Regions from separate parts of the Jeotgalibaca dankookensis genome, predicted to be linked through region 2. Evidence: riboswitches for the same ligand, from Rfam matches in the RefSeq annotation. Region 2 holds a riboswitch; the other holds the start of a gene.
What was found. Region 2 has a riboswitch for lysine ahead of BW727_RS00385 (YfcC family protein). Riboswitches for the same ligand answer to the same signal wherever they lie in the genome.
Positions count from the first base shown of each region.

Region 1: linked by a shared signal. The riboswitch ahead of BW727_RS10875 (ABC transporter permease subunit) and the one ahead of BW727_RS00385 (YfcC family protein) in region 2 are both predicted to bind lysine.

Region 1 covers NZ_CP019728.1:846,637-859,070, forward strand. Annotated here, with positions in the region: gene BW727_RS04080 (ABC transporter ATP-binding protein) at 1-8, shown strand, start outside; gene BW727_RS04085 (xanthine phosphoribosyltransferase) at 97-681, shown strand; gene coaBC (bifunctional phosphopantothenoylcysteine decarboxylase/phosphopantothenate--cysteine ligase CoaBC) at 794-1,996, shown strand; gene mnmL (tRNA modification radical SAM protein MnmL/YtqA) at 2,198-3,124, opposite strand; gene BW727_RS04100 (ornithine cyclodeaminase family protein) at 3,141-4,145, opposite strand; gene BW727_RS04105 (aldo/keto reductase) at 4,280-5,104, opposite strand; gene nth (endonuclease III) at 5,252-5,857, shown strand; gene BW727_RS04115 (helix-turn-helix domain-containing protein) at 5,970-6,731, shown strand; gene BW727_RS04120 (amino acid ABC transporter ATP-binding protein) at 6,801-7,544, opposite strand; partial or broken gene BW727_RS10875 (ABC transporter permease subunit) at 7,544-9,164, opposite strand; lysine riboswitch at 9,248-9,395, opposite strand; gene BW727_RS04135 (magnesium transporter CorA family protein) at 9,483-10,415, opposite strand; gene BW727_RS04140 (FAD-dependent oxidoreductase) at 10,467-12,014, opposite strand; gene BW727_RS04145 (general stress protein) at 12,190-12,434, shown strand, end outside.
Region 2 covers NZ_CP019728.1:78,748-91,181, reverse strand. Annotated here, with positions in the region: gene uvrC (excinuclease ABC subunit UvrC) at 1-697, shown strand, start outside; gene BW727_RS00410 (DegV family protein) at 722-1,567, shown strand; gene BW727_RS00405 (HIRAN domain-containing protein) at 1,619-3,592, opposite strand; gene BW727_RS00400 (DUF975 family protein) at 3,705-4,460, opposite strand; gene BW727_RS00395 (zinc-ribbon domain-containing protein) at 4,482-4,856, opposite strand; gene BW727_RS00390 (YdbC family protein) at 4,876-5,088, opposite strand; gene BW727_RS00385 (YfcC family protein) at 5,211-6,599, opposite strand; lysine riboswitch at 6,685-6,831, opposite strand; gene BW727_RS00380 (hypothetical protein) at 6,877-7,551, opposite strand; gene BW727_RS00375 (MATE family efflux transporter) at 7,661-9,022, opposite strand; gene BW727_RS00370 (GyrI-like domain-containing protein) at 9,006-9,488, opposite strand; gene BW727_RS00365 (CAP domain-containing protein) at 9,593-10,186, shown strand; gene BW727_RS00360 (helix-turn-helix domain-containing protein) at 10,195-10,425, opposite strand; gene BW727_RS00355 (D-alanyl-D-alanine carboxypeptidase family protein) at 10,409-11,458, opposite strand; gene argS (arginine--tRNA ligase) at 11,534-12,434, opposite strand, start outside.

The sequences.
Region 1 (12,434 bases), 770 kb from region 2:
TGTATTAATAATAAGATTAAAAACAAACTTTATTCCTATTTTCCTTGTTTAATGTTAATATATATATATCTAACAATATTTGGAGGGAATGACGATATGAAGTTATTAGAAGATGCAATTCTCGAAAAAGGAACGATTTTAGAAGGAAATGTCCTCAAAGTAGACAATTTTTTGAACCATCAAATAGATCCAGCTCTTATGAAGGCGCTTGGGGATGAATTTGCTCGTGAATTTGCTGATAAGGGGATTACTAAAATTCTAACAGTAGAAACCTCAGGGATTGCTCCAGCTGTGTTTGCTGGTTTAGAGTTAGGCGTTCCAGTTGTTTTCGGTCGTAAAAATAAGAGTTTAACCTTGCAAGATAATATGTTTACTACAAGTGTTTATTCCTATACAAAACAAACTTCGAGCGATATTTCAATTTCAAAGGATTTTCTTTCGCCAACGGATCATGTTCTACTAATCGATGATTTTCTAGCTAATGGACAAGCCATTTCTGGACTTTTATCAATTTGTAAAAGTGCAGGAGCCTCAGTAGCAGGGATTGGTATAGTTATTGAAAAATCTTTCCAAAAAGGACGTCGCATCGTAGAAGAAACGGGCATTCCAATTCTCTCGCTAGCCCGTATTAAAAGCTTAGATGAAAATGGACTTGTTTTTATAGATGAAGAAGGCCAATAAACCCGACGTGCTGTTCTGAAAAGAACGGCACTTTTTTATATGGAATATGTTAAACTAAGAAGATAAAAGGGTATAAATTCCTAGATAACGAGACTAAGACGGAGGGGATTAAGTGTTAACAGGAAAACATGTTACGGTATTTGTCACCGGAGGTATTGCTGTCTATAAAGCAGCAGACCTTGTGCGTAAATTTATTAAAGCTGGAGCAATCGTGCGTGTTGCTATGACTGAGAGTGCCACGAAATTTGTTCAGCCGTTGACTTTTCAAATTCTATCGCGCCATGAAGTCTATACAGATACTTTTGATGAGAAAGACCCAAATAATGTATCGCATATTCATTTAGCAGATTGGACAGAGTTAGCGGTCGTGGTACCGGCAACTTCTAATATACTAGCTAAAATGGCGCATGGGATTGCTGACAATATGGTATCAACCACATTAATGGCAACTACAGCGCCTCGGTTGATTGTACCAGCTATGAATCAAAATATGCTGGAAAATTTAGCTACACAAGCTAATCTAGAAACCTTAAGAAGTTTTGGATATACAATCATGGAACCAGATACTGGATTCCTTGCAGAAGGATATGAAGGAAAAGGGCGTATGCCTGAACCAGATAAGATAGCAGAAGCAGCTCATCAGTTATTAATCAAAACTTCCAGCGATTTACCACTCAAAGGTAAAAATGTTTTAGTTTCAGCAGGAGGCACCATTGAGCGTATTGATCCCGTTCGCTATATCACTAATGATTCTTCTGGGAAAATGGGCTATCGCTTAGCAGAGGCAGCTCGTGACTTAGGAGCGATGGTTACATTGGTCTCAGCATCTAAACTCGAACATCCGTTCGGAGTAACAGTTAAAGAGGTACAAAGTGCACGCGAGATGCAAGCTGAATTGATGGCTAGCTTTGATGAGGCGAATATAGTCATTATGGCAGCGGCAGTATCTGATTATCGGCCAGTTAATCAAGCGGATCGTAAGATGAAAAAAACAGATACCGATATCCAAATCAATTTAGAAGAAAATCCAGATATATTGGCAACGATGGGTCAATTGAAAAATAAACAGTTTTTGATTGGTTTTGCAGCAGAAACGAATGACGTTGAAAAATATGCCTTAGATAAACTAAAACGTAAACAAGCAGATATGATTGTTGCAAATGATGTATCAAAAGCAGACGCCGGGTTCAACAAAGATACTAACGAAGTTATCATTATACAACCAAACCACAAACCAATTCATATTGATACAGATACTAAAGAAGCTATTGCAAAAGAAATTTTACAGATTGCAATAAATAATCTTAAATTGTAAAATATTGAGATAGTAAAATAGCTAATTTATAAATTTAATTAAATAGGTTAGTTTTTAGAAAATCAAGGCATAAATGGGCAGGATTGGCCATATTGAAAAAGGTATAGATAACTTAGTATAATATATATTATGTAAACTAGAATAAAATGAGTTAAAAAGAGGCAAAGATGCGAATCTTCCCTCTTTTTTCTTTTATATTTTTTAAGCATATTTTATTCCCTGGAAACTATTTCGTTTTTCTAGCTCATCATCAATAGCATTTAATATTTCCCATTTTTTTAAACTCCACATAGGACCAACTAACGTTTCTCTAGGTGCATCACCTGTCAGCCGGTGAATGATAATATTTCTAGGTATTATTTCAAGCTGATCACAAATTAATTGTACGTATTCATCTTTTTCCATCAACTTTAGCCGTCCATAGTGATAATCACGTAGCATTTTGGTATTTTTCATTAAATGCAAAAGGTGCAATTTAACGCCTTGGATATCTGAATCAGCAACCATTCGCTGAACACTTTCCATCATCATGTCATAATTCTCACCGGGAAGACCATTAATCAAGTGGGTGCAGACACGTATACCGTGCTGGCGAAGTCTAGCAACAGCATCAAGGTAAGTCTGGTAGTCATGGGCACGATTAATCATTTTACTGGTTTGTTCATGAATTGTTTGTAAACCCAGTTCAATCCACAGATAATAGCGTTGATTCAGTTCAGCCAAGTAGGCAATCGTATCGTCAGGCAAACAATCAGGTCTCGTTGCTATCATAATTCCGACGACACCATCTTCATTGACTACTTGTTCAAAACGTTGACGTAATACATCGACAGGTGCATGTGTATTGGTAAAGTTTTGAAAATAGGCGATATATTTATTTGTATGAGGCCATTTTTTGTGCATTTGATCAATCCCTTTCCGCATTTGAAGCGGTAAAGGATCAACACGGTCTTGAGCAAAGTCTCCAGAGCCAGAAACACTGCAAAAAGTGCACCCACCGTAGGCCACAGTGCCATCTCTATTTGGACAATCGAACCCACCATCTAAAGCTACTTTGAAAACTTTCCCACCAAATTGTTCTTTCAAATGATTATTCAGAGTTTGATATCTTTTTTCTCGACCTTGCAATTACTTCACCTCTTACTTAATTATAATTAATAAAGGAATAGTTCTCTCCTAAACCTTGCTCAAGCGCTCGTTTATAGACGTGACCGGCAATAGAAACGTCCATTGCGCCTGTCCCGATTGGAATACACATAATGATTTCTTCTTGAAAATTGGGCATCTCAACAGCACCGATTGCAAGTTGCCCTAAGGTTGTAAAAATATTTTCCTCAGTCACCCTACCTTCTTTATGCAGTTTTTTAAGTGCTCCTCTGTTAAGTGCTTGATCGGGATGGTCTACAATTATTTTGTCAACTGATAAAATAAGGTCGTCGTCAACTTCTTGGAAAGAGCCCATTGGAAAGACAACAGTCCCTGGCTTTATCCATTCTCTGAGTAGAATAGGTTCTTGTGCGTTCGTTACAGTAATGAGAATTTCCGCTTGCGCAGCCTTCTCACCCTCTTCTGGATTACAAATAATAGTCTCTCCTGAAACGTATTGCTTCATTTCATTTGCGTATATCTCAGCGGTCTCACGACGATGATTCCACACGCGTAACTCTGTGATTTCATACAAGTCAGCAATAGCTTCTAATTGGAAACGCGCTTGCTCCCCCGCTCCATACATACCGATGCTTACCTTATCTTTAAAGCCAAGGTATTTTAGGGAGTTAGCGGTTTGAGCGCCGGTTCGAAGATTGCTAATGTAGGTTCCTTCCATGACAGAGATAAATTCACCCATACGTGGATCTAAAAGTAAGATCATAGCTGAAATATAAGGTAACCCAGCTTCACGTCTCTCCCCTGCTATTCCACTTACCCATTTAATCCCTGCAAGATCCATATCACCAATGTAGGCGGGCATCGCGTTAACAAATCCTTCATGAAATGGATAGCCACCAGTCTCACCTAGGTCTAAAGACACCTTGGAAGGATTAATGACTGTTTTATTACCAAACCCTTGAAAAGTTTGATCAATAATGCGGTTTGCATCATGCATGGTTACTAACTTTTTTATTATTTCTTCGTTTAATAATCGTGTCATAAAATCACCACCTCTTATAATTATTCTATTTGTATTATATCAAATCATACCATAAGCAAGTGATAAAATGATTCATTATCTAATCTACACAATAGAAAAAAACTGGTATAAACCAGTTTTAATCTGTAACTTATTTATAGCGATAGATTATCTAAAAAGTCCATATCTTCTTGTTCAATCTCAAAATCTAAATCTGCATTTTCTAAAATATATTTATCATGGACAGATTTTGGTAGAATCACTAACCCATTCTGAAGTGGATAACGATAGGCTATCTGAGCAATAGATTTGTCATACTTATCTGCAATCTTTTTAATATCTTGGTTATCCAGCAATCTTCCTGTTCCTAACGAAGAATAGCCCTCAACGATAATGTCATTTTCTTGGCAGAACTTAACAATTTCTGGCTGTGTATTACCAATATGATATTGGATTTGGTTCACAGTAGGCTTAACACCCGTTTCGTTTATTAAGTTCTTTAAGTCGTCGACATTAAAGTTCGAAACGCCAATTGCGCGGATGAGCTTTTTATCATAGGCTTCACGCATGGCGCTCCAAACATCGACATTTTCTTTATAAAAATTGGGACGACTTTCTTTGTGACTAAACAAGCGCCATGGAGTTGGACAGTGGATTAACATAAGGTCTAAATATTCAATATCTAAATCAGCTAATTGCTCGTGAATATCAAGCATAGCCTTTGTATAAGTTTTAGACTCACCTCTAACTTTAGATGTGATAAAAATACCTTCGCGATTTACTCCACTTGCTTTAATGCCTTCTCTAATGCCCTTAGCATTTTCATAGGCATGCGCAGTGTCGATATGCAGATAACCATTATTAAGTGCAAACTCGGTTGGATGAACAGCTTCTGGTGTTTTTACTTGCCATGTTCCTAAAGCTATTTTAGGAATTGAAACACCATTTGACAACATATAAGATTCTTCTAGAATAGTCATAATTCTCCTTCTTTCTTGAATTTTATAACGCTTACATTTTCATTATAGTCGTCTTGACCCATTCTGACAAATAATTAAAGCTCCTCTTTATATTTCATCTCTTTACAATGCTATACTATAGGTATAAACGAATAAAAGGAGAAGATTATGGTTACTAAAGAACGTGCACGAGAAATATTAGAACAAATTATTGCTCTGTACCCTGATGCCCAAACTATTTTAAAATATCGTAATAACTTCGAATTACTGATTGCAGTCATGCTGAGTGCTCAAACAACAGATATGGCAGTTAATAAAGTTACTAAAAAATTATTTGAACGATTTCCCGATCCTGCTAGCTTTGCAGTTTCTTCACCGGAAGAAATTGAGCCTTATATCCAATCGATAGGACTTTACCGTAATAAAGCCAAATACATTTATACTTGTTCAAATCAATTAATAAAAAATTTTGGTGGTAAAGTTCCAAGTAATCGGAAAGATTTAGAGTCTTTGGCTGGAATTGGTAGAAAAACGGCTAATGTCGTCTTGAGTGTTGGGTTTAATATCCCAGCATTTCCAGTCGATACGCATGTTTCGCGAGTCTGCAAACACCATGGAATTGTTCCTCCTGATGCAACGCCTCTAGAAATAGAAAAAATTGTAACTGATATTTTACCCGCCGATTTGTGGAAACAAGCCCACCATGCCCTTATCTTTTTTGGGCGAAATATATGCACACCTCGCAACCCAAAATGTGGTGAATACTTAATTTGAAAAATAAAGAGCTTTTAACCTTTGTATTAATTTGTGCTTATTTGTGTTATTATTTAGTTATAAAATAACTAAAATAAACTAATTAAACATAATTATCGAAAGGGGATAAATTATGGCAAATAAAATTTATACGGTTAAAGATGTTTCAGAAATACTTAATGTTCATCCTAATACTATAAAAAATATGATAAGTGACGGTCGTTTAAGAGCCTGGAAAACACGTGGAAATACTGGACATTATCGTTTTAACGAAACGGATGTTAATGACTATCTTGAAAGAGAAGGTTTGCCAGGTTTAGCTTTTAAGCGGGAAAAACCTCTGCCAGTAGCTTACGGTGAGGAGAATGAGACTCTAGACGAAGAAGCAATTTATATAGCCACACTCCAACTCTTTCGTGAAGTTGGTTCTCCTCTTAAGGTATTTGGTAGCTATATGGAAACATTAACTTTAGAAGAATATGCCAATCAATTAAAAGGACGTGCGCATATTTGGGTATTGGAGACTATAAGACAAGCTGAGCTCGCTTTTTCCAATTCTGTACTCGCACAAGTATATCCGGACTTTGCTTACTTTATTGATCAAATTAAAATCGGCATTGCAAGTAAAAATCGTCTGGATGGTGGTTTAACTTTAACGAGTGTACTTCTGATTCCCAATGGTATTCAAACAAGAATATTAGACGGTACCTTGCAGCAATTTCATTCTTATTTAGGGCCTGGCCTTATTGAATTAAATTGGAAGGAACGTCACTCTTATTATTTGGGTATGCAAGCAATTTCTCTAGAAAAATTTAAAACAGCCATCTTAGATCGCAATGGCTACTTTTTCCAAAGTTTTTTACGTAAGATTGAAGAAGAAGAAAAGAAACGTTGAGATAGCTCTTTAGTTAACCTTTTGAGCCCACACAAAAAACCATTCTAAAAATTTAGAATGGTTTTTTTTTTAAACTCCTACTTCTAAAATACGACTTAAAAATTCCTTTGTTCGTTCTTCTTTAGGATGATTAAAAATATCTTCAGGTTTCCCTTCTTCTACAATGACACCCTGATCCATAAAAACAACACGATCGGATACTTCACGAGCAAATTGCATTTCGTGAGTCACGACGACCATGGTTAACCCTGTTTCGGCAAGATGCTTCATAACTTTTAAAACTTCTCCGATCGTTTCAGGGTCTAAGGCAGAAGTTGGCTCATCAAAAAGTAAAGCATCTGGGTTCATCGCTAATGCTCGGGCGATAGCAACACGTTGCTTTTGACCACCGGATAATTGAGCGGGACGAGCATTGATATAAGTGTCCATTCCTACTTCAGTTAAATAGCGTAAGGCACGTTTCTTTGCCTCTTCTTTTTCGGTTTTTAACACATTAACTTGACCAGTTGTACAGTTTTCTAGAACATCTAAATTATTAAATAGATTGAATTGTTGAAATACCATGCCTACCTTAGACCGATAATGGAAAAGGTCCAAACCTGATTCTTCAATATTTTTGTCACGGTATAAAACGGTCCCTGTTGTTGGTTGTTCTAATAGATTCAGACATCTTAAAAGCGTAGATTTCCCTGAACCAGAAGAACCAATTAAACATACGACTTCTCCTTCATTAACATCAAAACTAATATCTTTTAAAACTTCACGATTGCCAAATTTTTTACTAAGGTGATTCACACTAAGAACTGCAGCCATTATTGCACTCCTTTACTTTTATCAATGTTTTGCACTTGGTTCTGATTACCACCTACCAATTGGTAGACGTCACTACCCGCCAGTTTGCGCTCTAATCGACGCAAAATTCGTGTAATCGTTAATGTCATAACTAAATACATGATACTTGCGACTGTATAGGGACCAAAGTAATCAAAGTTAATACCTGCTACTGTCTTTGTTTGAAAGAATAGTTCCGTCACAGAAATGACGCTTAAAACGGATGTATCCTTGATATTAATAACAAATTCATTACCAGTCGCTGGTAAAATATTACGCCAGACTTGAGGGATAACAACGATACGCATGGTTTGCCAGTGTGACATACCAATCGCTGCGGCGCCTTCAAATTGCCCCTTATCAATCGAAACAATTCCTCCGCGGACTATTTCAGTCATATAGGCACCAGTATTGATCGATACGATAAAAATAGCAGCTGCAATACGATCGAGATCCCAGCCAAATGCAAGAGCAGATCCGTAATAAAAGACCATTGCCTGAACAATCATGGGGGTTCCACGGAACAGTTCAACATAACAAGTTGTAATTAAGTGAATCGTTTTTAAAAAAAATCGTTTTACTCCTTTTTCAGGATGGGGAATAGTTCGGATAATGCCCATAATCATCCCTATTAAAAGGCCAACAATCGTTCCAATAACCGAAATATAAATCGTTACTCCGGCCCCCCGTAAAAAGAGGGGGTAATTACTAATAAATATATTCCATAAATGACTCAAACTCATTCAGCTCCTGTTATTATTGGGCAGCAGGTTGATTTAAAATTGCTTCTTCCATCAACTCTTGTTGCTCTTCACTTGAAATACCTTCTAAAACTTGATTAATTGCTTCTATTTCTGGTTCCCCTTTACGTAAACCAATTGCAATCATCGTGTCTTCTGGATTGGTTTCAAAACCTTCTGTAAATTCGATATAGGTAAAGTCAGGATTAGCGTTAGAAGCACTAATCGCCTCTGGTTTTTCAGACACATAGCCGTCAATAACACCTGACTGTAGTGCAACCCGCATAGCCGAGAAATTCTCCATAGCTGTTTGTTTTTCAACACCCTCAATTTGATCAATTACACTGTAATGGAATGTATTTAGTTGGGCAGTAACTTTGGCTCCAGAGAAATCGGCTAATTTTGTGGCATTAACAAACTCACTGTCAGACTCTACTACCATTACAAGTTGTGAATCTAAATAAGGAATACTAAAATCAATCGTTTGTTTTCTATCTTCCGTAGGAGACATACCAGCAATAATGGCATCAATTTTATTTGATTGGAGGGCTGGTACGAGCCCATCCCATTCTGTTTTGACAATTACCAGTTCTAGCCCTAATTCATCTGCTATTATTTTTGCAATCTGAACATCATAACCACCAGCATACTCTTTAGAGTCGGCAATAGGAACAGCTCCATTGCTATCGTCTAATTGGGTCCAGTTATATGGTGCGTAAGCAGCTTCTAACCCGACTACTAAAGTATCATCATCTTCATTCACTACAGCGGATCCCGTATCCGAAGAACTGTCTGCGCCACACGCTGCTAATAAAAGACCTGCTCCGAGTAATAAGGGCCAAGATTTTAATGTCAATTTCATTTTTATTCTCTCCTTCTGCTATAAAAAAATGTAAACAAAAAACCGTGAGCAAAAGGCTCACGGTTTAACCGTCCTTTTGCCCCAACATGAACAGCTCATCAATGAATAAAATTGGGCATTTTATTCTGACAGTATTATACTTATTCAGTATAATCCCAGTATCACATTCGATACTTCGGCGAATTCCCCTTTCGTTTCCTACTCTTGGTTTTCGCGGCCTCTGGTTCATATTGTTTTGTTTATTCTCTGTACTATAGCGAAGATAATTTGAATTGTCAATGCTTAATATCATCAAATTCTAATAATTCATTTTAGTATTCATAAATAATCTTTTTTCTTCAACCAAAAGATAGTCACAATACTAATTAGAATAGAAATACCCAGTAATAAAAAAAATGAGAATGGGCTATTATCTAATGGCAGTCCCACATTCATTCCCCAAAAAGAACCGATAATAGTTGGAATAGTGAGGACAACTGTGAGAGAGGTCAAAAATTTCATAATATTATTTAAATTATTAGAAATAACACTTGAGAAAACTTCGCTTAAATGATCAATCATATCCGTTGATTCTCGAACCATCACTGAGGCTTGACGGGAAGCAACCTTAATGTCATGTAGTAATTCTCTTTCAACCCGGTCGTTGGAAAAAATTTCTTCCTCTACTAAATTTTTTATAATCTCATGATTTTCAGTAATACCAGTATCAAAATAGACCAAATTTTTATGGATAGCGATCAGTTTATAAAAAGCTTCGTTTCTTGTCGTGTTGATGATATTTTGTTCCATATCTGTTATTGTTTTATCAATATCCATAATCATCTGAACATAACTTTGGGTCAACTCCCATAATAAATCCAATAAGATATGGGAACTAGATATTGACCCTTCTGAGTGGTTCATTTGCAATTTTTCAATAAAGTGGACATGACTAGGCGAGATGGTAAAAATTCTATTCGACAATAAAATAATCGCTAAAGGACGCGTTTCATATTCAACGTAACTATGATAATCATTCATAATTTGCGGATAAGAAACAAGCATCAATCTAATGGGCTCTCCAAATTTATTTTGCGTGACTTCTAAACGCGGCACTTCATACCGATCAAGCGCATCTTCTATAAAATCTAATGGAACCCCCATCTCCTCCGTCAAAAACAGTTTTTCTTCGGAGGTAGGCTTTTCATAGTGAAGCCAATGCACGTAATTGTCTGTCTTTACCGGATTTCCTTTTAATCGAAAATAGGTCATTCTATTCACCACCCTCTTATTATAGTAATACGACTCATATGAAATCTTAAATTACAGAGTAGGATCTACATTTTCTAAAGGTGTCACAGCTGGACCATTTAAAACTTCTCCTTTGTAAGAAAAGCGCGAGCCATGACAAGGACAGTCCCAAGAACGTTCAGCGTTATTCCAATTTAAACCACACCCCATATGTGTACAGGTTGTTTTGACAAGATGAAGTTCACCATCTTGATCACGGTACCCTCCCATTTTTTCACCGCTAACGCTGACTAATCCCCCTTCATCAGCCAGTAAATCATCCGGAACAAGTTTAGGTTGTTTGTTTTTAGAAGTGATGAAATCTTTTCCTACTGTTGTATTTTTGATGAAAAATTGTTTCACATCTGCTGGCTTAAATTTCCCTCTGGTTGGGTCCAACAAATCACGATAAGGGTTAGTTTGCTCCATTATGATATCAGTAATGAGTTTGGCAGAAGTGGCCCCCATTGCCATTCCCCACTTATTAAACCCAGTCGCGACCAAAACATGTGGCGAACGGTGTGTCATTTGACCAACATAAGGGAGTTTATCTAGCGTGGTCATATCTTGAGCCGACCAGTGATAAACTACTTCGTCAGTTGAGAAAAATTCTTCTCCAAATGTCAGTAGATTGTGATAATGCTCTTGTGTATCTGATTTACTTTTTCCAGTTTTATGACTATCTCCTCCAATTAGCAATAATTGTTCACCATTATCCGCCCTCACAGAGCGCAGTGAACGCGTTGGCGAATCTGCACTAATATACATTCCTTCGGGTAATGGATGAGGGTTTTTAACTAAAACAGCATATGAACGTGAAATAGATAGTTTAGAGAAATATAAGCCATTAAAGTCATTAAAGGGGTAGTGGCTTGCAACAACAACTGTATCACAAGATAGTTGTTTACCATTTTCCATAATGACAGTGGTGTCATCTTCCAACTCAACCGCTCTCGTGTCTTGGTAGATTAACCCTCCAAGCCGTTTAATTTCGTTTAGGAGACCCGTTAAAAATTTAACAGGGTGAAATTGCGCTTGACGCGACATGGTCAAGGCTGCTGTTGTATTAAATGGTAGCGTTTGCAATTTCCCTTCTGTCAAAACAGCACTTATTCCAAGCTTTTCATAAGCTCTGGCTTCTTTTTTTATCTTTTCAGCACCCTTTTCTGTTGTGGCATAAACGGTGGCGTCTTTTACTTCAAAATCACAGTCAATTTGTAAGTTATCACTTGTCTGATTAATAAGTTTTAATCCATCGATATTCGCTTGATAGTAGAGACGAGCTTGTTCCTCATTAAAGGTTTGAATAATCTTGTCATAAATCAAGCTAGGCTGGGCAGAAATTTTAGCAGTGGTATGTCCGGTAACTCCTGACAGAAGACTACGAGCTTCAACAAGGCAAACTTTTTTACCAGATTTTGCGAGTAAATAGGCTGTCATAATCCCTACTATACCGCCACCAATTACACCAATTTGCGTCTCTTGATTATCAGTCATTTTAGAAAAAGTAGGGATTTCGCGGGTGAGCCAGTAAGATTCTGGGAATTGCCATTGTTCTTGGTCAGCAAATCTATCTTTCATAAAAAACTCCTCCTTCTTTATCACTGTTACCTTGTTTAAAGTATACCACTTTAGCTGATGTGAAAAAAATTAAAGTTACCCCTTCTCATTTAAAGATAGCGTTTTCTTTGCTAAAATGATTGGCTTCTTATACAATTACGTTATAAGAATAGTAAAAATAGGAGGTAATAACGATATGGCTAAATTTGTAAAAGGTGCATATGATACAATCTCAGAAGTTCATACTGCTTTAGAAGAATTAAAAGAAGAGGGTTATACAAAGAAAAATATTAAATTGGTAACAGATGGTAATAAAACTTATGAAGATTTAAAGAGTGCTACAAATACAGAGGTTGAAAAAGAAGATGGAACAGTAAAAAATAAGGATACTTGGGATAATATTATTTTTGATTTTCCGCTTCTTTCCAGCCAGGACTATTC
Region 2 (12,434 bases):
TAAACATAAAACGGTTGGGGCCATCGGAGAATTATCAGAGGCTCTGGGCATTGATTATATTGAAATGATTGAAGCATTTGACCATTCAAATATTCAAGGAACAAATCCCGTCTCCGCTATGGTTGTTTATAGAGATGGAAAACCGGATCGAAAACTCTATCGTAAATTTAAAATTAAGACCGTTGAAGGGAGTCATGAATTTGCGACAACGCAAGAAGTGATTCGTCGCCGTTATACTCGGCTCTTACGAGAAGGGGCACGTCTGCCAGACCTTATCTTGATGGATGGTGGAAAAATTCAAGTACGAGCTGCAAAAGAGGTTTTAGAAGATGAATTAGGCTTAGACATCCCAGTTGCTGGTATGGTGAAGGATAATAAACACCGCACATCTTCTTTATTATTTAACAACGAACTTGTTGAGCTAGATCCACGAAGCCAAGCTTTTCATTTAGTTCAACGTATTCAAGATGAAGTTCACCGTTTTGCCATTACCTTTCATCGACAGGTACGAGGTAAAAACAGTTTCTCTTCACAATTAGATCAAATTGAAGGCGTAGGTCCCAAAACGCGTAATAAAGTTTTAAAGCAATTTAAAACTTTGAAAAAAATTCGCGATGCGGATTTAGAAGAATTTAAGAAGATAGGTGTTCCTGTCAAGGTAGCAGAACGAATTAAGGAAAATTTTACTGATAAGTAAGATATAAAAAGGAGTCAGCAAGAAATGAAAATAATTGTAGATAGTTCCTGTGATTTACCCCTGTCTTATCTAGAAGAGCATGACGTAGTTGTTTTACCTTTAAGAGTGATTGTCGACCAAACCGAGTATGTGGATATGTATGAAATTTCTAATGAGCAAATCTATGCTTTTATTAATGAAGGGAAACGCCCGCAAACTAGTCAAGTTCCTTTAAGTAAATATGTAGAGACTTTTCAACGTCTTGCACAAGCAGAGGAAAGTGCCATTTACCTTGCCCTCTCTTCTGAACTATCGGGCTGTTTTCAAGCTGCCCTCTTAGCAAAAGCACAAGTAGTAGAAGACTATCCGGATTTTGATTTAGAGATTATCGACTCTCGTGCTGCTTCTTTAGGAATTGGACTCTTAGCCAGAGAAGCGGTTCAAATGAACGAAGCCAATACCTCAAAAGACCAAATTGTAAATCACCTTCACTTTATGGTGGAGCACCTTGTTTCACTCTTTACTGTGGAAGATCTGAATTATTTAGCCCAAGGTGGACGACTTTCTAAATCAGGCGCTTTCTTAGGAAGTTTACTAAATATTCACCCCCTCCTAGAGGTTATTGATGGGCGCTTACAAGCCATTGATCGCTTCCGTGGTCGTAAAAAAGTTTTAAATAAGATTTATGAACGTATGGCTAATGAAGCCAGCAAGGTTACCGAACAAACAATTCTTATCGTTCATACAAATGAGACCGAACTAGTTGCCGAAATAAAGGACCATATTCAAGAAACCTTCCATCCAAAAGAAGTAATTGCCTACCCAATTGGAGCTGTCATTTCCGCTCACACAGGTATGGGTACCATTGGAGTTTTCTTTATGGACCAATAAAAATAAATAGCAGATCAGGTCGTTGTTTCCACCTGATCTGCTATTTATTGTTTATTTTTGTGGAAAAGGTACAATATTGTCTGTTTTTGAATCAGGTACAGATATCGGTCCATTTTTCTGGCGAAGAAATACTTGCAGAAGTATTTCTTCTTCATCCATGTCTTCACTTTCTAAACGAGCAAAAAGTGTTTCCCCATTATCGATTAAAGTCGCTAGTATACGGTTATCCATCCGTGGAATATAGCCTAAGAGACAGCCATTTTCTAGCGTAACTCCAATAGCATTTTTATCGTATTCATTGTCTTTTTCCCTTGCCAACTGGAACAGTTTACCCTTTTTAAGAGGCGTTTCTGGAATTGGGTAGTCATAATATTCCATTCCTACCAAATTGGTTTCTAATAATTTTTTATCAGTCGCTAGAGAGTATTGGACTAAATGTTCCACGACTAAGTACTTTCTTATTTTTAAAGGGTGATTATTCATATCTAATAAATCAAATACTAAACGCTTATTTTTACGATTCTCTTCTCGGTCACGTAACCTTTCCAAAGCAGTTAAAACTGTATCATCATCTTCCCACTCATCTTTATTTTTTTTTAATACTTGCAAGGCTAATTGTCTGAGGTAAGGATTATAGTATGACAACAGTTTGATACACCATTCAAGATCAAGAAAATCTCTTCTCAACATATTTTCCAATAGTGCTTCTAACCAAACATTTACTTTAGCTAAATAGCTCTCTCCATTTTCTGTTTTCTGTTCAAACTGAAGTGGGAATTGAAAGAGTTGTTCACTCAACAAATTAAATAAATAATCACTTGTTGCGTGAAAGTATGTTTCCGCTTCTTGCCCTAAAAAGAATTCCAACAAGTTCAACCCTAATGGGTTTCGCTTCAAGAGCGGAGTAAACGCTTGAAAATCCGGTTTTATTTCTAAAAATTGCAACACATTTACGATTAAAATGTCTGTTTCAGTTGGATTCAGCATTTCTTTTACTACTAAGTGTTGCCACTTAGAATTACTTAAAAACTCCTCAATTGTTTGCGTTATTTTTTCATACCGGTTAAAACGTTTATCCCATTCGTCATCTAGTTTATTAGATGCTTGTAGATGGCGATCGACATACTGATAATCTTCTTCCCAACTATCAATTATTTTTAACCACATGGTCACTAGTCCGGCTAGGTCAATAAACCGGTCAGCGAGTATTTTTTTATCGACTAGTTTCTCCATAAAGGTGAGCGCTTGTTCAGACAAGGCCGTTACATCCACTAATTCTTGATAGGAAACAACATACATAAAGTCGTGATAGTTCATTTCATCAAGCTCACTACTAAAAAGGTAGTTGCGGATGTCTACTTTTTGAAGACTCACATTAACATAAATACTTGATAAATAATGACTTTTGATTGCATATTTAAGTACCCATTTTTGTTGCTCACGGGTGACAGGCTTTAAAGAGAACAGAGCTGCTAAACGTCCATAACCAGATGTATGTTGGACTAAGTCGAATAAAATTTCATTTTGACGAAAATGTCCATGTTGAATGCTCTCAGACACATACATTGTAAATTCACTGTGATAACCTAGGAGTTTAAATATTTTCAGAGTTAAGTCGTGAGGGTAAAAGCCAAGTAAAATAATTCCTAATTTAACCATCTCGGGATGAGCGCTCGTTCTCGTTAAGTTCATGCCTAATTTATGTAACTCTTTTTGAGTGAAATATTCCACTTCGATTAGAACGCGAATACGCTCACGTAGTTCCATAAAAAATTGGTGTAAAGGTTGTTTTACTAGAAATTCCTCTAATAAATTTTCTTGATTATGGTCAACAGCCTCGCGAATTTTTTTACAACATAAATCAGCTAAATCTTGCTTTTTACTATAAGGGAGGCCCTCCGTTAAGAGACTGTAAAGTGTATCTTCCCTTCCAGCTATCTCTATATTTTGGAAAAGATAGGGTAAGCTTGGCTGGTCTTCGCGTTTTTCTAATATTTGATCATATATACTTACGTGCTTGTCCAAAAACAAGACCCCCTTTATCTATTACTCTTATCTTGATAATACCATACTGAACACTATATAAGCGGTTAGAAATAAAAAAATCGCTATCAAAAATAAGATAGCGATTTTCCTTTTAATACAATAGACTTTTATAAAAAGCAGCCCGTGCAGCACGTTTTTTGGGCTCAATGACAAAGGTAAGCAGAACGGAGACCCCAATGACTAGCATAAACCCAGCAAACAATCCTAAGAACAGCGCACCCGTTACTTGATCGTTCATATTTGTGTTGTTATTTGCTATAAACAAAGCGCTAATCATCCAAATAATTATTGGAATAAGGTAGAAGAGGACATAATAAAATTCCAAACGAAATAGTTTCCACTTATTTCCTTGCATCATTTGCTCACTTTTCTCTAAAATTTCACGGTTAGATAAGTCTGGTTCATCATGATAGATAAAATCTGTCAGCGCCCAGGCAAAAGATTTGATAATACCTGGAATAATTAATAGGAGGGACCATAGAAGAATCAATAAATCTCTTCTAAATACAAAAGCAATCGCTTTTTGAGCTTGGTACTTAAAGGGTGCAAATAGATAACTCACTGTCATTTGTTTTCCTTCTTGAATATTTAAAAACCCCCAATTATAACCTAAGTTGAGTAGTGACATCACCAGCATACTCACAATACTAATTAAAAAATTTAAGAGTAAGGTTCCGCCTGAAATAGTCGATACTGTATTAAAATTTTGGACATCAACGGTTGAACCTGTAAAGAGCATTTGAAACGCATAACTGATAATGGTAATCACAACTAAATTAGCAATCGCCACCAGATAATTACCTTTTAAACTCCTTTTTCCATTTAATCGTATTTCACGATTATCCATAATCTACCTTCTTTCTTTTCTTTATAATTTTTGCCCACAATTAGGACAATAGTTCGCACCATGCGCATAATGATAGCCGCAATGAGGACAAACCTCTTCGACTTTATGAGCAACTCCTGATTCGATTCGTGTTAAATCCTCTAGCTCGATAGTGACTGATTCACCTTTAGTAATCGCTTTTCCAACTTCATCAGCTAGTTGATATACCGTACCACAACATGTCGTTCGGACAATGAACTGCTTTCCAAAAGTAAAAACAGGAATGAAAAATAAGCGCATTCGATTTGACAGTTGAAAAACTTCGTAGCGTCCAAAATGTCCACATTGGTCGCACGTTATAGTTTGATAGTAGTCCAATTTCTTTTCAAAAGGATGAACATCTAAAAATATAAACATGTCGGTACACTCATTTCCTTTATTTTGTTAGGAACAATCTGAGTTGTCCCAGTTCTTCCTCTGTCAGGGTAATGCCCTTACTCATCTTGTTATGGTCAGGACTCCAGTCACGGATATCGTATTTCTCCTGACCGTCATTCCAGCGCACCACATTTAGCTCCTTTGTCCAACCTTTAGCTGAGGTGCTTAAAATCCCAATGTGTGCAACTATTTCAAATTTTATATCAGCCATTTTATTCACTCCTTTTTCTAGCTCTCTATAAAAATATAGCACATTTAATAGATTAAGCGAAATGAAAATTGTTCTTTTTTAGCGTACCAAAAAACCAGACAAATTTTGTCTGGTTTTTAACTTTAAAAGGGTCCATAATTTGTGTAATAAGCAATGACTAGGAAAACGACCCCAATCAATAACCAAATGATCATTAAAGGTCCTAAGTAACGTACCCATTTATTGTATGGTATTTTAGCAATTGACAGTTGTGCCATCAAGACGCCAGAAGTTAGCATGATAGAGTCCATAAACCCAGCTCCTAATTGATACGCCATAACGGCAGTTTGTCTGGTAAGCCCTACTGCATCTGCTAACGGAACCATAATCGGCATGGTTGCTGCTGCTTGTCCTGTTCCTGACGGAATAACAAAGTTAATTAAGATTTGAATCATATACATCGCGATAGCTGAGAAAGCGCCTGGTACGCCTTCTACCGTTCCAGCTAATCCGTTTACAATAGTATCAATAATGAGTCCATCTTCCATTACAATTACGATTGAACGGGCAACCCCAACAATTAAGGCTGCAAAAATCATCTCTTTTGCCCCTAGAACGAATAAATCCGCTACTTTGCTAGGTCCGTAGCCATATGAAAAGCCTGCTATTATCCCTGTTATCATAAAAATAGCACCAATTTCTTGAATGTACCATCCATATTGGATAACTCCAAAGGCAATCGTTAAGATACCTCCTAAGAAAATCAGTCCAACAATGATGTGACGTTTATTCATTTTTATGAATTCATCACTAGTATCTTTATTTTTAGGAATACCATCGTAAACCAAACTCTTCGTGTGGTCTTTTTTAATCATCGTTGCGTAACGCATAATATAAATAGAAGTAACAATCCAAAGAACAATAAATAATATAATTCGGAGGCCCATCCCAGAGAAGGTTGGTAATTCAGCTATCCCTTGGGCAACCCCAACTGCAAAAGGATTCAAAAATCCAGCACTAAATCCAATTGCTGCACCAGATGCGATAATACTCATTCCAACAATCGAATCATAGCCAAGAGCAAGCGCGAGTGAAATTCCCATAGGAATAAAAACAATCGTTTCTTCAGAAAAGCCTAAAGTCGCACCAGCAATCCCAAATATAAATAAGAAAATCGGAATAACCAGAATTTCGCGACCAGCCATTTTTTGTGACAGCTTATAGATAAGTGCTTCTACTGTTCCGGTTTCATTAATAACAGTAAAGGCACCACCGATTAAGAAGATAAAGAATGAAATTTCAGCTGATTCCAATAACCCACGTGGAATAGAATTGATAATCGCAAAAAAACCTTGTGGATTGGCGTCTACTGAATGCCAAGAACCTGGCACTGCAATCGTTCGACCCGCTTGCTCGATTCGATCAAATTGCCCTGCTGGGATAATCCAAGTTAAAGCAGCCATGATTAACATGACACTAATTAATAATACGTACGTATGTGGAATTTTAAAGTTAAACTTCTTTTTTTCCAAAACGACTCCCCTTTTCTATATGTCAGTCCTACAAACAAAAAGACCTCTGGTTAGCAAAAGGCTAACGAGAGGTCCTTCTGCCCGCAATTATGAAAGTACTCCAGTATAAGCAATGGGCTTGCTTACCTAGCAGTGAACGTCTTATTTAAACGTACCCCAGCATTATTTCTAATACTTCGGCGTTAATCCCTTTCGCTTCCTACTTATGATTAACGCAGCCTCTTTCAAAATTGACTGTCTTTATTGTGTCTTATCGTAACGTGAATGTCGGATGATTTCAACTGTTTTCTTTTAATAAGTGATTGATTTCTTCTTGAATGGCATTATACTCTTCAAAACCAAGCTTAGTGTTGTGAGAAGCAAAATACTGATAAGCTTGTTCAACGCGAACGAGATAATAAACCGGCTTTAAACTGAAGCTAGCTATTTGTTTAACGGCTCCTAATTGATCTAGCAAATAACGGTCATTTAAAGTAAACAGTAAATGGTTCCAATAGCTAACGATTTTAAAAAAATTTCCAACTAGAGCATGACTGTCTCCTTTAAGAGCAGCTTGCTGAGCTGGTTTTAATTCCAGAGTTACTTGCTCACGATAATAGTTTAGAAGACCCTCTTTCATTTCTTGTGGAAAAAGAGACAATTCTTTTTTTAAACGCAAAAGTGGCTTATTGGCTGCTTCCCATACGACAAAACCTGTTTGAATTTCACCTGCATAAACAACTTGTTTTGGACTGAATGAAGAAGCCACATGCTCTTGATAGTCAATATTTCCAACTAAACAAGCGTTTATGCTCTGTTTGACTTCACTGATATCTCGCCAGATAATTTCCGTAGACATGATTGGTGGTTCAATAGAACCTTCATAGTAAGCAATTAATGTGGTCTCACGATCAACTAATCCAACAAGTCCACTCATTTTTTGAAGCGTTTCGACCACTCCTTTTTTATCCATACCCTTCACCCCATTTACTATATCTGTATTCTATGCGATATGGATAAGATTAGCTAATATAATACCACCTATTAAGAAAAAAAGTTGGGAGTTTGATCCCAACTTTTTCTTAAATTGCTAATTTGTATAAAGGAACAATATGATTTTTGTTGATTATTTTCATAAAGTAAAGGCAGAGTAGTAAAGATACGGTTTCTGAAATAAGAAACGCCCACCAGATATTGTTAATATTACCGGTCAAAGACATCAGGTAAGCAATCGGTAATAGTAACACAACTTGGCGAATCATCGAAATAGCTAAACTGTATTTTCCAAGTCCAAATGCTTGGAAGACTGAACTCAAAACGATACTTGCTCCCGCCGGTACAAAATGCAAACTCAAAATCCGCAAAGCGGTAATCCCAATTTTATACATTTCAGGTGAGGGATTGAAGAGAGACAATAGGAAGCTTGGGAAAATTTGGAATCCTATTAAACCAACCGTCATAATGACTGTTGCATAACGAACCGATAGCTTGATTGTTTCACGAATACGATCTGGATAGCGAGCACCATAATTGTAGCCGATAATAGGGATTAAACCATTATTCATCCCAAAAACAGGCATAAAGACAAATCCTTGCAATCTGAAGTAAACGCCATACACGGCTGTTGCAGTCGTACTAAAAGCAATCAGAATATTGTTCATGGCTAAGTTTAAAACTGAACCAATTGCCATCATAATAATAGAAGGTAAACCAATAGCATATATTTCTTTAATAATATTTAACTTAGGTCGGAAAGCTCTAACAGAGAGGGTTAACTCTTTATTATGGCGGAAGTTGAAATAAATCCCTAAAGAAGCAGCTAACACCTGACCCGTAACGGTTGCCCATGCTGCACCCATCGTTCCCATTGCTGGAAGGCCGAACCAACCAAAAATAAAGATAGGGTCTAAGATAATATTCGTTACAGCCCCGACTACTTGCGATATCATTGCGTAAAAGGTTAATCCAGTTGATTGCAATAAGCGTTCAAAGGTTATTTGAAGAAAACTTCCTAGACTAAAAAAAGTAATAATTCTTAAATAATTTGTTCCATGGTAAATAATATCAGCATTTGATGTTTGTGATGAAAAGAATAGTGGCACTAAGAAGGCTCCAATAATGACAAAGAAAAAGGAGTGCAAAATATTAAGAAACACACCATTTTCAGCAGTCAGGTTAGCATCATCATAACGCTTTTGACCGATCCGACGTGATACTAATGCGTTTACCCCTACCCCTACACCAACTGATAGAGCAATCATTAAATTTTGAATCGGAAAAGCTAAACTGACACTTGTCAAAGCTTCCTCACTGATTCTTGCTACAAAGATACTATCCACAATGTTATACAATGACTGTACCAACATTGATATCATCATAGGTACAGACATATTAATCAGCAAACGATTAATAGGCATGACACCCATTTTATTTTCTTTTTCCATTTACTACCTCCGAGATTGGTATGAGTATCTGTGTTACAAGTAACTCGTCCAAAACTTTTTCATTTAAATAAATTTCTTCTGATTGTCCATTCGTTTGGTAATGGTTTTCAACTAGCCAGTCTTCCATTTCGCGGTAGACGGGCGGAATCTTTTTGTGGGGTCCTTGAAAGAGACAGGTTAAGTATAACCCCGCTTCTTTTTCTTTTGACTCAATCAAAGCCTGCCCTTCAACCGCTTGAAACAGTGGGAAACCAGCTTCTAAATCGACACTCGTTTTGCTAAAAGAGTGATAGCGAACATAAAAATGATCTGCAGGATAAATATGCTGCGCATTTAAATACTGACTTAATTTTTCCTTTTGATTTCTTATTTCCTTATTTAAATCTTTTAAGGCAACAGTGGATGTGATTGATAAACTAGGAACACTGGGACGTTTAACGATTTGCCAGTCACTTATTCGTGGCATGGCTATCATCTCCTTTCACGATTAACTTAAAAAATGCTATTCTACAAATAAGGCTCTGACATTTATTTTTGTTATAATAGACCAACAGAGAGGGGTTACCTACTATGTTACGATTGATAAAACGTCTATTCACAGGATTAATCATTATAGCGATTATAGGAATCGCCGTCAACTTTGAAACCATCTATTCGCGTATCGAATCTGAACTTGAAACGGTTCTCGTCGAGACTAACTCATCAGAAGAGCCCATTCGTCAGTCTTTTATAATTACTCAAAACCAAACAAAGCCTGAAGAAATTGACCAAGAAAAAATCCGAAACCGGATTTTTGAACGTACAAATGAATTAAGAGTGCAACAAGGCCTTTCATCCTTAGAGAATAACACGGTTCTCATTGAAGTAGCAACTATTCGCGCTTACGAAACAGAAGAGCGCTTTTCACATACGCGACCAAACGAAGAGCCATTTCACACTGTGTTAGATGACCGTTACGATTACCAGTTAGCAGGAGAAAACCTGGCAATGGGAACCTATCACCTATCAGAAGTTGAAATGGCAGATTTTTTATTTGAGGGCTGGGTTGAAAGTCCTGGCCATTACGAAAATATGGTTGAACCGGATTATAAAGAATTAGGAATTGGCGTTCATTATGATGGTGAAAACCTATATCTCGTACAAATTTTTGGTACGCCACGCTAATTTTTTATTTAGTCTTCATCTTTTATATCAGGATCTTCTGGAATTGGTGTTGATAAAAATTCATCGCGTTCCCGTTTCTTTTTCTCCATTTCTTTAAGAAACAAGTTAAATTGTTCTTGATAAATAAGTATTTCATCATCAACTGTCACAATCCGAATCTGATTTTCTCTAATTAGACGCTGTATCTCGTGTACCGGTAAATTCAAATATTCAGCAGTTTGATCAATGGTTAAATACATTGGATTGCTCCTTTGTTAAACGGCGGTAAATAGCTGTGGCATCTTGCATATGGTAAGGTTGTGCAACAATACGATCTTGTCCAACTGGGAAATCGGGTATCGCATCTGCTCCAGCCGTTACTAAAAGATACCGATGCCCATCAATTACAGCCAAAGAAGCCATACATAGTCCCGCTTGTTCGGTAAATCCTGTTTTACCACCGATAATTGTTCCCATTAAACCCGGCGATTTTAGTAAGTTCTTAAATACAGTACTCTTCATAACAAAGCCTTCTTCATTTATATTAGTTGGAGGCACTTGATATTGTAGCGTTGTAAAAACTTCGTAAAATATAGGGTTTTCTAAGCCTGCCATCACGATTTTTGAAATATCAGCTACACTTGAAACATTGGTTCGGTGGTGGAGCCCAGTTGAGTTTGCATAATGGGTTTGTTGAAGCCCAAGCTCTTCTGCTTTTTGATTCATTAAATCAACAAAGGCTTCTTCTGAACCAGCGATTAAATGTGCCAAAGCTAAGCAAGCATCCGCACCAGAAGGTAACATGGCGCCATAAAGTAAATCGCGCATCTGAACTTTTTCTCCCTCGATAAAACCACTGATCGAAGCCAATTGCTCAAAGAGGCCTTCAAAATACTCTTCCTCCATAACAATTTCTTTATTAAGGTCAGGTATATAATCTAAAGCAATTAGAACCGTCATTAGTTTCGTTAGAGAAGCCGGGTAAACCGTTTCGTGGCTCGCTTTTTCGGCTATAATTTCTTGCGTCTCATAGTCAAACAAGATAACGTTGGGACTTTTGATGGTATCTGGAATTAATTTTTCTAACTCTTTATTTTCTTCTATCACGTTTGGTTTTAAAGTTAGTGCTTCTACTGTTTTAGGAGATGAGACTGTTTCAATCACTGCTGTTGAATCGGTTAATTCACTGTTTTTTTGGTCTTGAACCAAAGAAGTACCAAACAAAACGATTAGCACCAAGAATGTATTTCTCAAAAACCATTTGCTTTTTTTCTTTACTTTATGGTTACGCATCCGGAACCTCCCTTCATTTTACCAATAGCTAAGAGGCTGGATTTATCTCCAACCTCTAGCTGTTTATCTATTTTTTTACATTCTTTCTGGTGATTTAACGCCTAGTAAGCGAAGACTCTCTTGCAGAATCAGACTGGTTGCTTTCACTAAAACCAAACGAGCATTACGGTCTTCATTATCCACTAGTATTTTAGTGGTTCCATAATAACGGTTGAAAGCTTGCGATAATTGTAAAGCATATTTCGCAATGACGGACGGTTCGAATCGGTTGAAAGCATTCATGACAACATCTGGGAAACTATTAATCAATTTCAAGACGTCCCATGCGTAGTCATCGCCCACTGTTAGTGGCGCATCTAGTTCAATTGGTTGATCTGCTTTACGCAAGATACTTAATGCACGTGCATTTGTGTACTGAACGTAAGGACCTGTTTCACCTTCAAATTGCACCACTTCTTCTAGTACAAAGTCAAAGTTGTTAAGGCGTTCATTCTTCAAATCGTGGAAAACAACAGCGCCAATACCTACTTGGTCGGCAACGCCCTCTTTATCTTCTAAAGTTGGGTTTTTCTCGTTAATTTGTTCCAGCGCCAATGAGCGTGCTTCGTTTAGAACCTCTTCTAATAGGACAACTTTACCTTGACGTGTTGATAATTTTTTACCACCTTGGGTAATTAAACCAAATGGAATGTGGTACATGTCATCGGCCCAATCATAGCCCATTTCTTTTAAAACACCTTTTAGTTGTTTGAAGTGGTGAGATTGTTCGTTTCCAACTGCGTACAGTGATAAAGCAAAATCATACGTACGTTTACGGTAAATAGCCGCTGCCAAGTCACGGGTAATATAAAGTGTTGCACCATCTGACTTTTTAATTAAAGCCGGATTTAAATTATATTTTTCTAGTTCTACTACAGAAGCGCCACGATCTTGTTTTAAAAGATTCTTTTCTTCTAACAATGAAATAACTTCATCC